3 regions of the Pantoea nemavictus genome follow, and region 1 is predicted to be linked to each of the others. Evidence: predicted binding sites of a transcription regulator. Region 1 holds the regulator's gene; each other region holds the start of a gene.
What was found. The regulator PurR, encoded in region 1, represses purine synthesis genes. The targets are predictions, from matches to a motif close to CANGCAAACGTTTGCNTG.

Region 1 (3,140 bases):
AGTAACCCACAGCATCCCCAAACAGCCGAGCGCGAAAATGGCCAGGCCGGCAAGAAGAATGGGCTTGCGACCGTAACGATCCGACAACGGCCCCCAAAAAACCTGCGCGCAAGCAAAGCCGCCGAGAAACAGGCTCAGGCTGGCGCTGATGGTGCCCGGCGCGCTAGCAAAATCACGCTGCATATCGCCAAAAGCAGGTAAATACATATCCGTGGCAAGAAAACCGAGCATACTGAGCACGGCAAGGTAAGGCATAAATGCTTTAGACGACAACATGTTGATTCTCTTTTGGGCAGGTTGAACGGCGGGGAGTGTAAAAGGATGCAGCGCGCTTTGTGAAACGCTAATATTTGCACAGTGCTGTTAAAATTTTTGAAGGCAAATTTATGTGGTCAGAATATGCACTTGAAGTGGTCGATGCCGTGGCGCGCACCGGTAGTTTTAGCGCAGCGGCGCAGGAGCTCCATCGCGTGCCCTCTGCTGTCAGCTATACGGTACGTCAGCTTGAAACCTGGCTGGCGGTGCCGCTGTTCGAACGTCAACATCGCGAGGTGGTAATGACGCCGGCCGGCGAACATTTTGTGCGGGAGGGGCGGTCTGTTATCAAAAAAATGCTGGCAACGCGCAGGCAGTGCCAGCAGCTGGCCAATGGCTGGCGCGGTGAGTTAAGCATAGCCGTTGACTGCATTGTAAAACCGCAGCGCACCCGACAACTGGTAAAGGATTTCTATCGTCATTTTCCAGATATGGAGTTGATCATCAGCTTTGAGGTGTTCAATGGCGTGTGGGATGCCCTGGCTGACGGACGTGTTGATGTGGCGATTGGTGCCACTCAGGCGATCCCGGTCGGCGGGCGCTTTGCTTTTCAGGATATGGGCGCGCTTAACTGGCGCTGCGTGGTGAGCCCCGATCATCCTTTGGTCAACAGTGAACTGCTGGATGATGAAACGCTGCGTGTGTGGCCATCCCTGGTGCTGGAAGACACCTCGCGTGCGCTGCCGCGTCGTATGACATGGACGCTGGATAATCAGCGGCGGCTGGTGGTGCCGGATTGGGAAGCCGGGCTGGAGTGCCTGCAGGCGGGATTGTGCGTCGGAATGGTGCCGGGTCATCTGGCGCGGCCGCTGCTGAATAATCACCGTTTGGTAGAATTGCCATTGCCGCAAGCCTTTCCGGATAGTCCGTGTTGCGTCAGCTGGGCTGAACAACGTGCGTCACCGGCACTGGAATGGTTACTGGTATATCTCGGGGATGCTGAAACGCTGAACCACGAATGGCTCAGCGAAGTCTCGGTTTAGCGGCGATAGTCGCGGAACGGGCCATCCGCCACTGAGCGACGCTCAATCAGCGTTGGCTGCACCTCAATGGTTTGCGGATCTTCGCGTTTACTGGTGATGCGATCCAATAGCATTTCCAGCGCTTTTTCACCCAGTTCGGCTTTCGGCTGGTGCACGGTCGTCAGGGCTGGAGTGAAATAGCGCGCGTTGCGCACGTTGTCGTAACCAATTACCGAGATATCCTGTGGCACACGTAAACCCATCTCATCGGCGGCACAAATCGCGCCCATGGCCATGATGTCGCCCCCGCAGAATACGGCGGTTGGCCGCTGTTTCTGGTTTAAAATCTGCTGCATCGCCTGGTAACCTGATTCAGGTTCAAAATCGCCCTGAACCACCCATTCTGAACGTACCGCAATGCCCGCCTCGTTCATCGCCTGCAGGAAACCCGCGTGACGTCCGCCGCCGGTGTTGCGCTCCATCTGGCCGGGAATCGCGCCAATGTCGCGATGACCGCGTTCAATCAGATAACGCCCCGCGAGATAGCCACCCTGAAACGCGTTGTCCTGCACTGTATCGGTAAAATCACCGCGTGAAGCGCCCCAATCCATCACCACCATCGGGATATTGCGGTTCTCTTCCAGCATTTGCAGCAGATCGTCCGGATACTCAGAACACATCACCAGCAAACCATCGACGCGTTTTTGCGCCATCATCGACAGATAAGCGCGCTGTTTCTGCAAATCGTTGTGCGCGTTGCCGAGAATCAGCGTATAGCCGCGATCGAAGCAGTGATTTTCTACCGCTTCAATAATTTCGGCAAAGTAGGGCGCTTCGCTCGACGTTGCCAGCAGGCCCAGAGTTTTGGTGTGATTCACTTTCAGACTACGCGCCACGGCACTTGGCGAGTAATGCAATTCTTTGATCGCTTCCCATACGGCGTTACGCGTCTCTTCCGCAACGAAACGCGTTTTGTTGATGACATGCGAAACCGTGGTGGTTGAAACACCGGCGCGCTTCGCGACATCTTTAATTGTTGCCATGAAAATGGTACTCCTGGGATTATCGCAACTTACTGATAAGTATATTGTTAAACGTTTGCGTCTGCTAATGCTTTTACAGCCCAAAAAGCGGGCGAAATGGGGGTGTTTAGCAGGCGAAATCACTTCATCATGCTGTAAATACAGCAGGCGCGAAATCTGTTGCGCAACGAAAGGCGGCGATTCTAGCAAGCTAGCGCGGATAACACGAGATTTTTGCCCACTGCTGTGCGAAAATCGCTTTAACCCTAAAGATTGTGTGACTAAGGAGGCGTGATGAATACTGATTTGAAGCTGGCGCTAATGACGACGGTTGGCGCACTGTTAATGATTATCGCATTCAGCTTTACCGCGATCATGCATTAACAAAAAAGCCGGAGCTGTTAACAGCATCCGGCTTTTTTATTGGCGTTGCGCAACCGCTAGCGAATGGTTTTTGGCGTCATCATACGACGCGCGCCTACATAGTGTTTCTGCCAGTAATCCTCACCTAATGCGCTAATCTGAATATCTTTACCCGTGCGCGGTGACTGAATGAATTTGCCATTGCCGAGATAAACACCGACATGATCGGCGGTGCCGCGATTGTTGATGCGGAAGAACACCAGATCCCCTTTCTCCAGCATTTCACGCTTTATCGGTGCCGCATCGCGCAGGTGATACATTTCATTGGCGGTGCGCGGGAATTTGAACTTTACCAGGTCTTTATAGGCGTACCACACCAGGCCGCTGCAATCGAAGCCGGTGTGAGGTGAGGTACCGCCCCACTGATAGGGTTTGCCAAGCTGGCCCATTAATTTGGTCATCGCCGTCTCACGCGCTT
Region 2 (3,140 bases), 3.1 Mb from region 1:
GTGCCTGGTTTGGCAATGGCGGCGCTGGTGGCTTGATGGCTGTGTTTCTCCATCAAGTGTTGCACGTGGGTGAGAGTGCGGCGCGCATAGTCTTGCTGCGCACCGGTGCAGTTATCAATGATATTGCGCAGCATGTAGGGAGGAATAACGCTAAAAGGCATACTAACTCCTGATCATAAATGATTATGTCAAAAGTATAGTTTTCATCCTATCAACGCGCTTTACGGCCCCGGGATTTCTGCGGTTCAAGCGCGGTAACCTGACTTTCCACCCAGCCATCATCCAGTCGGGTACGCAGCAAATCACCTTTGCTGAGCTGCTGAGTTCTCTTCACCACCTGACCTTGCGTATCGGTGGTGACGCTGAATCCACGCGCCAGCGTCGCCAAAGGGCTTACGCCTTCCAGCTGTGCGGCTAATGTGCCAAAGCGCTGACGATTGTGATTAAGCTGTTTTTCCATGCCCTGTTGCAGACGATAGTGCCACTGCTGGAGCTGCTGCTGAGCGCGCAGAATCCGTCCCTGCGGTTGCTGTGCGTTGAGACGCTGCAGCAGGCGATCCTGCTGACGATTCGCTACGCGCATACGCTGATCCATCGCTTCGCCAAGACGGCGCTGCAGCTGAAACAGTGCGGTTTGTTGACGTGCCAGACGCAGCTGCGGATGCTGCTGCTGTAATCGGTGCTGGATGCGGGTAAAGCGACGCTGCTGCTGTGCCAGATAAAAATCCATCGCCATCTCCATGCGCTGCTGCTGCGACTGCAAACGGCGCACCAGTTCCAGCTGATTACGGCTCACCAGCTCAGCCGCCGCAGAAGGCGTTGGCGCACGTAAATCCGCAACGAAGTCGGCGATGGTGACATCGGTTTCATGGCCAACGGCGCTGACGATCGGCAGGCGGCTGGCAAAAATCGCCCGTGCCACGCGTTCGTCATTGAAGCTCCACAAATCTTCCAGCGAACCGCCGCCACGACCAACAATCAGCACGTCACACTCATCACGCTGGTTGGCCAACTCGATGGCTCGCACAATGCCAGCGGGCGCATCCACGCCTTGCACCGCCGTAGGATAGATGATCACCGGCAATGACGGGTCGCGTCGATGCAGCACGCGCAGCACGTCGTGCAGCGCCGCGCCGGTGGCGGAAGTAATCACGCCCACCTGACGCGCCGGATCCGGCAGCGGCTGTTTGAACTGCTGATCGAACAAGCCCTCTGCGGCAAGCCGGGCTTTTAGCTGCTCAAACTGCTGCTGCAACAGGCCTTCGCCCGCCGGATGCATGCTTTCGATAATCAGCTGATAATCGCCGCGCGGCTCATACAGCGTGATGCTGGCGCGTACTAAAACTTGCTGACCATGCTGAGGACGGAAGGTGACGCGACGATTGCTATTGCGAAACATCGCGCAGCGTACTTGTGCACCATCATCCTTCAACGTGAAGTACCAATGACCGGAAGAGGGCTGGGTAAAATTCGAGATCTCAGCGCTGAGCCATACCAGGCCCATCTCATTTTCCAGCAGTTGGCGCACCGTGGTGTTCAGGCGGCTGACAGTAAAAATATTGGCGGTTGGCGGTAGCGACATGTGATGTAGATCAAATTTTAAATCAGAGGGTTAATCAACTGATACTACATTGCTCACCCGGAGGATCAAGACTTTTTCTGAAAAAACACTGGAGGCAATCGGTTTCGGCCTGTATAATGCCGCGGCAATATTTTATCTGTTTTAATCGCCCCCAGGTGGAGATATTGCAATGTTAAGAATCGCGAAAGAAGCCCTCACATTTGACGACGTTCTGCTCGTTCCCGCTCACTCCACTGTCTTACCCAACACCGCTGATCTCAGCACGCAACTGACAAAAAACATTCGTCTGAACATCCCAATGCTCTCCGCTGCAATGGACACCGTAACTGAAGCGGGTCTGGCTATTGCGCTAGCGCAGGAAGGTGGTTTGGGCTTTATCCACAAAAACATGTCAATTGAGCGTCAGGCGGATGAAGTTCGTAAGGTGAAAAAACACGAAAGTGGCGTCGTTACCGATCCACAAACCGTGCTGCCAACCACCGCGCTGGCGGCGGTAAAAGAGCTGACCGAACGTAACGGTTTTGCTGGCTATCCTGTGGTGAACACCGAGAACGAGCTGGTGGGGATCATCACCGGTCGCGACGTGCGTTTTGTCACTGACCTGACGCTGCCCGTTTCTGCGGTGATGACACCGAAAGAGCGTCTGGTTACCGTTAAGGAAGGCGAAGCGCGTGAAGTGGTGCTGCACAAAATGCACGAAAAGCGTGTTGAGAAAGCGCTGGTTGTGGATGACAGCTTCCACCTGCTGGGCATGATTACCGTTAAAGATTTCCAGAAAGCCGAACGTAAACCTAACGCCTGTAAAGATGCGGAAGGTCGCCTGCGCGTCGGCGCAGCGGTTGGTGCGGGTGCAGGCAACGAAGAGCGCGTTGATGCGCTGGTTGCTGCCGGTGTTGACGTGCTGCTGATTGACTCATCACACGGCCACTCAGAAGGCGTGCTGCAGCGTATCCGTGAAACCCGTGCAAAATACCCGAACCTGGAAATCATCGGCGGCAACGTGGCGACCGGCGCAGGTGCATTGGCGCTGGCTGAAGCGGGTGTGAGCGCGGTGAAAGTCGGTATCGGTCCTGGTTCAATCTGTACCACGCGTATTGTTACCGGTGTCGGCGTGCCACAAATCACTGCGGTTTCTGACGCGGTTACTGCGCTGGAAGGCACCGGGATTCCGGTTATCGCTGATGGCGGTATCCGCTTCTCTGGCGACATCGCTAAAGCGATCGCCGCAGGTGCAGCAGCAGTGATGGTCGGTTCAATGCTGGCCGGCACCGAAGAGTCTCCGGGCGAAATCGAGCTGTATCAGGGCCGTTCGTTCAAGTCTTATCGCGGAATGGGTTCACTGGGCGCGATGTCCAAAGGCTCTTCAGACCGTTATTTCCAGAGCGATAACGCCGCTGACAAACTGGTACCGGAAGGTATTGAAGGTCGCGTTGCTTATAAAGGTCGCCTGAAAGAGATCGTGCACCAGCAGATGGGTGGCCTGCGCTCTTGCATGGGCTTGACCGGTTGCGGCACCATCGACGATCTGCGCACCAAAGCGGAGTTCGTGCGCATCAGC
Region 3 (3,140 bases), 3.8 Mb from region 1:
CTCTCACCGCTGCCGCACTGGCAACAGCGCGCGCGATAGCGTCATCGGTGCTTTCACCGGTCGCTAATGCGACACCCAAGCGACGCTGACCGGCGATTTCCGGCTTACCAAACAGGCGCAGCTGCAAACCTGCACCCAGCGCGGCTTCGATATTAACAAACTGCACGTTCTGGCTGTTCAACTCCGGCAGGATAACGGCCGAAGCCGCCGGGCCATATTGACGAATGCCGCCAATCGGCAGGCCGAGGAAGGCGCGTATATGCAGCGCGAACTCCGAAAGATCCTGCGAAATCAGCGTTACCATACCGGTATCATGCGGACGCGGTGACACTTCGCTGAAGATAACCTCATCACCGCATACGAACAGCTCCACGCCAAACAGACCGTAACCGCCGAGTGCTTTCACCACCTTAGCGGCGATATCCTGTGCGCGTTGCAGCGCCAGTTCACTCATCTGCTGCGGCTGCCACGATTCACGATAATCGCCATCTTCCTGACGATGACCAATCGGTGCACAGAAGTGGATACCATCTACCGCGCTGATGGTCAGCAGGGTGATTTCGAAATCAAACTTCACCACGCCTTCGACGATGACGCGGCCCGCGCCGGCACGTCCGCCTTGCTGGGCATAATCCCAGGCTTTATCCAGCTGGCTGGCTTCGCGGATAAAGCTTTGGCCTTTCCCGGATGAGCTCATCACGGGTTTGACGATGCACGGGAATCCAATGGCATTCGCCGCAGCGACAAAGTTCGCTTTGCTATCGGCAAACTGGTAGGTCGAGGTCGGTAGGGACAACTCTTCCGCCGCCAGACGACGAATGCCTTCGCGGTTCATGGTCAGCCGTGCAGCGCGCGCGGTGGGCACCACTTTCTGGCCTTGAGCTTCCAGTTCCAGCAGTTTTTCGGTGGCGATAGCTTCAATTTCGGGCACCACAAAGTGCGGCTGTTCCTGCGCAATCAGCGCGGCCAGCGCATCACCGTCCAGCATATTGATTACGTGGCTACGATGCGCAACGTGCATGGCGGGCGCATCGGCATAACGATCCACCGCGATCACTTCCACACCAAGACGTTGGCACTCCAGCGCCACTTCTTTGCCTAATTCGCCTGAACCTAACAGCATGACACGCGTAGCGGCAGGGCGCAGCGCGGTTCCGAGAGTCGTCATAATTTCACCTTAGCAGTCAAAATGCGCGCGCAGTATAAACGAAAACGTTTGCGTACTCACGCTTTCAGCTTCATCAGGTTTGCCATACTTTTCTCGCTCTGACGTTAACTGACACAGCCTGCGGCAGCATGGTGAGCGGAAATTTAAACGGGAGTTAAACAATGAGCAATTGGCTGCAGCAAATTCAATCGGTGCTGGCGAAAAAGAGTGGTGAAGGAAAATCCGGTGGATTGAGCGATATGTTGGCACCTGGCGCGTTAGGCGGTCTGGCGGGCTTGCTGGTCGGCAGTAAATCCACGCGTAAGCTGCTGACCAAATACGGCGGCAAAGCCTTGCTGCTAGGCGGCGGAGCGGCGGCTGGTGCGCTGCTGTGGAATAAATATAAGCAGCGTATCCGGGAAACTCATCAGGATGAGGCCGGTTTCGGCCAACTGCAAACGCCGCTGGATCAACGCGCTGAACGCTTAGTGACGGCGCTGGTTTTCGCGGCAAAGAGCGACGGTCATATTGACGATGCCGAGCGCGCGGCGATAGAACAAAACATTCAACAAGCCGGTTATGGAACACAAGCCGAAGCTTTGATTCAGCAGGCGATGAACCGTCCGCTGGATCCTCACTGGCTGGCGGCAGATGTTAAGAACGAAGAAGAGGCGCTGGAACTCTATTTCCTAAGCTGTGCAGCCATTGATGTCGACCACTTTATGGAGCGCAGCTATCTCTCCGCGTTAGGTGATGCGCTAAAAATTCCGCAAGATGTACGCGATGGTATCCAGCGCGATATCGACGCGGAAAAAGCCGCGTAAGCCGTTGCAAAGGCTGCGTTCGCAGCCTTTATTTTTGCTGGTTGGTTTATCCTGCGCTGGGTGATGATGCTTGCAGCTTGGCATCACGCGCGATTAGTGCCACGCTTGCTGAATATTGTCTTTCAGGGAGAAGAGCCTAAATGAATCAGCCCAACGCGAAAAAAATCCCCCATGTGATGAGCCTGCACGGTGAAACGCGCACCGACAATTATCACTGGTTGCGCGATGACGATCGCGAAAATCCTGAAGTGCTTGCCCACCTGCACGCTGAAAATGATTATGGCCGCGCGATGATGGCCTCGCAAAATTCGCTACAGGATCGGGTGCTAAAAGAGATTGTCGATCGTATTCCCCCGCAGGATCACTCGGTGCCGTATGTGAAGAACGGTTATCGCTATCAAAGCCGCTATGAAGTGGGTAACGAATATCCCGCCTATTTCCGTCAACCGATTGAGGCACCGCTTGATGAGCCGTGGCAACTGCTGCTAGATGGCAACCAACGTGCGTCCCACAGCGACTTTTACACCATGGGGGCGTTGGCAATTACGCCGGATAACCAGGTGATGGCGCTGGCGGAAGATTTCCTTTCGCGCCGTCAATACGGCATTCGTTTCCGTAATCTGCAAAGCGGCAGTTGGTATCCGGAAGTGCTGACGAATGCTTCCTCCAGCGTGGCCTGGGCCAACGATTCGCGCACGCTCTATTACGTGCGTAAACACCCGAAAACCCTGCTGGCTTATCAGGTATGGCGTCACGAATTGGGGCATCCGCAATCTGACGATCAGCTGGTGTACGAGGAACAAGACGATACTTTCCATCTTAGCGTGCACAAAACCACGTCAGAGCACTTTATTCTGGTGGCGTTGTACAGCACCACCACCAGTGAAATCCTGCTGATCGATGCGGAATATCCCGATGCACAGCCGCAAACGTTTTGTCCGCGGCGTCGCGATCACGAATACAGCATTGACCACTACAACCACCAGTTTTATATCCGCTCGAATCGGGATGGCAAAAACTTCGGCCTGTACCGCAGTGCGTGGCTGGCCGAAGCGCGCTGGCAAGCGTTAATTCCAGCGCGGGACAACGTAGTGCTGGAAGATTTCCAGCTGTTCCGTCATTGGCTGGTGGTGGAAGAGCGCCAGCACGGCGTTAATACCTTGCGTCAG

Region 2: guaB (IMP dehydrogenase) is a predicted target of PurR. The motif match lies at 1,674-1,691, and genes of this name have one in related genera.
Region 3: purT (formate-dependent phosphoribosylglycinamide formyltransferase) is a predicted target of PurR. The motif match lies at 1,206-1,223, and genes of this name have one in related genera.

The regions. Positions count from the first base shown of each region.
Region 1 covers NZ_JBBGZW010000001.1:3,966,827-3,969,966, forward strand. Annotated here, with positions in the region: gene punC (purine nucleoside transporter PunC) at 1-276, opposite strand, end outside; gene punR (DNA-binding transcriptional activator PunR) at 387-1,298, shown strand; gene purR (HTH-type transcriptional repressor PurR) at 1,295-2,320, opposite strand; gene cydH (cytochrome bd-I oxidase subunit CydH) at 2,594-2,683, shown strand; gene WH298_RS18335 (C40 family peptidase) at 2,740-3,140, opposite strand, start outside.
Region 2 covers NZ_JBBGZW010000001.1:886,409-889,548, reverse strand. Annotated here, with positions in the region: gene WH298_RS04120 (M4 family metallopeptidase) at 1-161, opposite strand, end outside; gene xseA (exodeoxyribonuclease VII large subunit) at 212-1,582, opposite strand; gene guaB (IMP dehydrogenase) at 1,752-3,140, shown strand, end outside.
Region 3 covers NZ_JBBGZW010000001.1:159,148-162,287, reverse strand. Annotated here, with positions in the region: gene purT (formate-dependent phosphoribosylglycinamide formyltransferase) at 1-1,168, opposite strand, end outside; gene WH298_RS00805 (tellurite resistance TerB family protein) at 1,330-1,971, shown strand; gene WH298_RS00800 (prolyl oligopeptidase family serine peptidase) at 2,112-3,140, shown strand, end outside.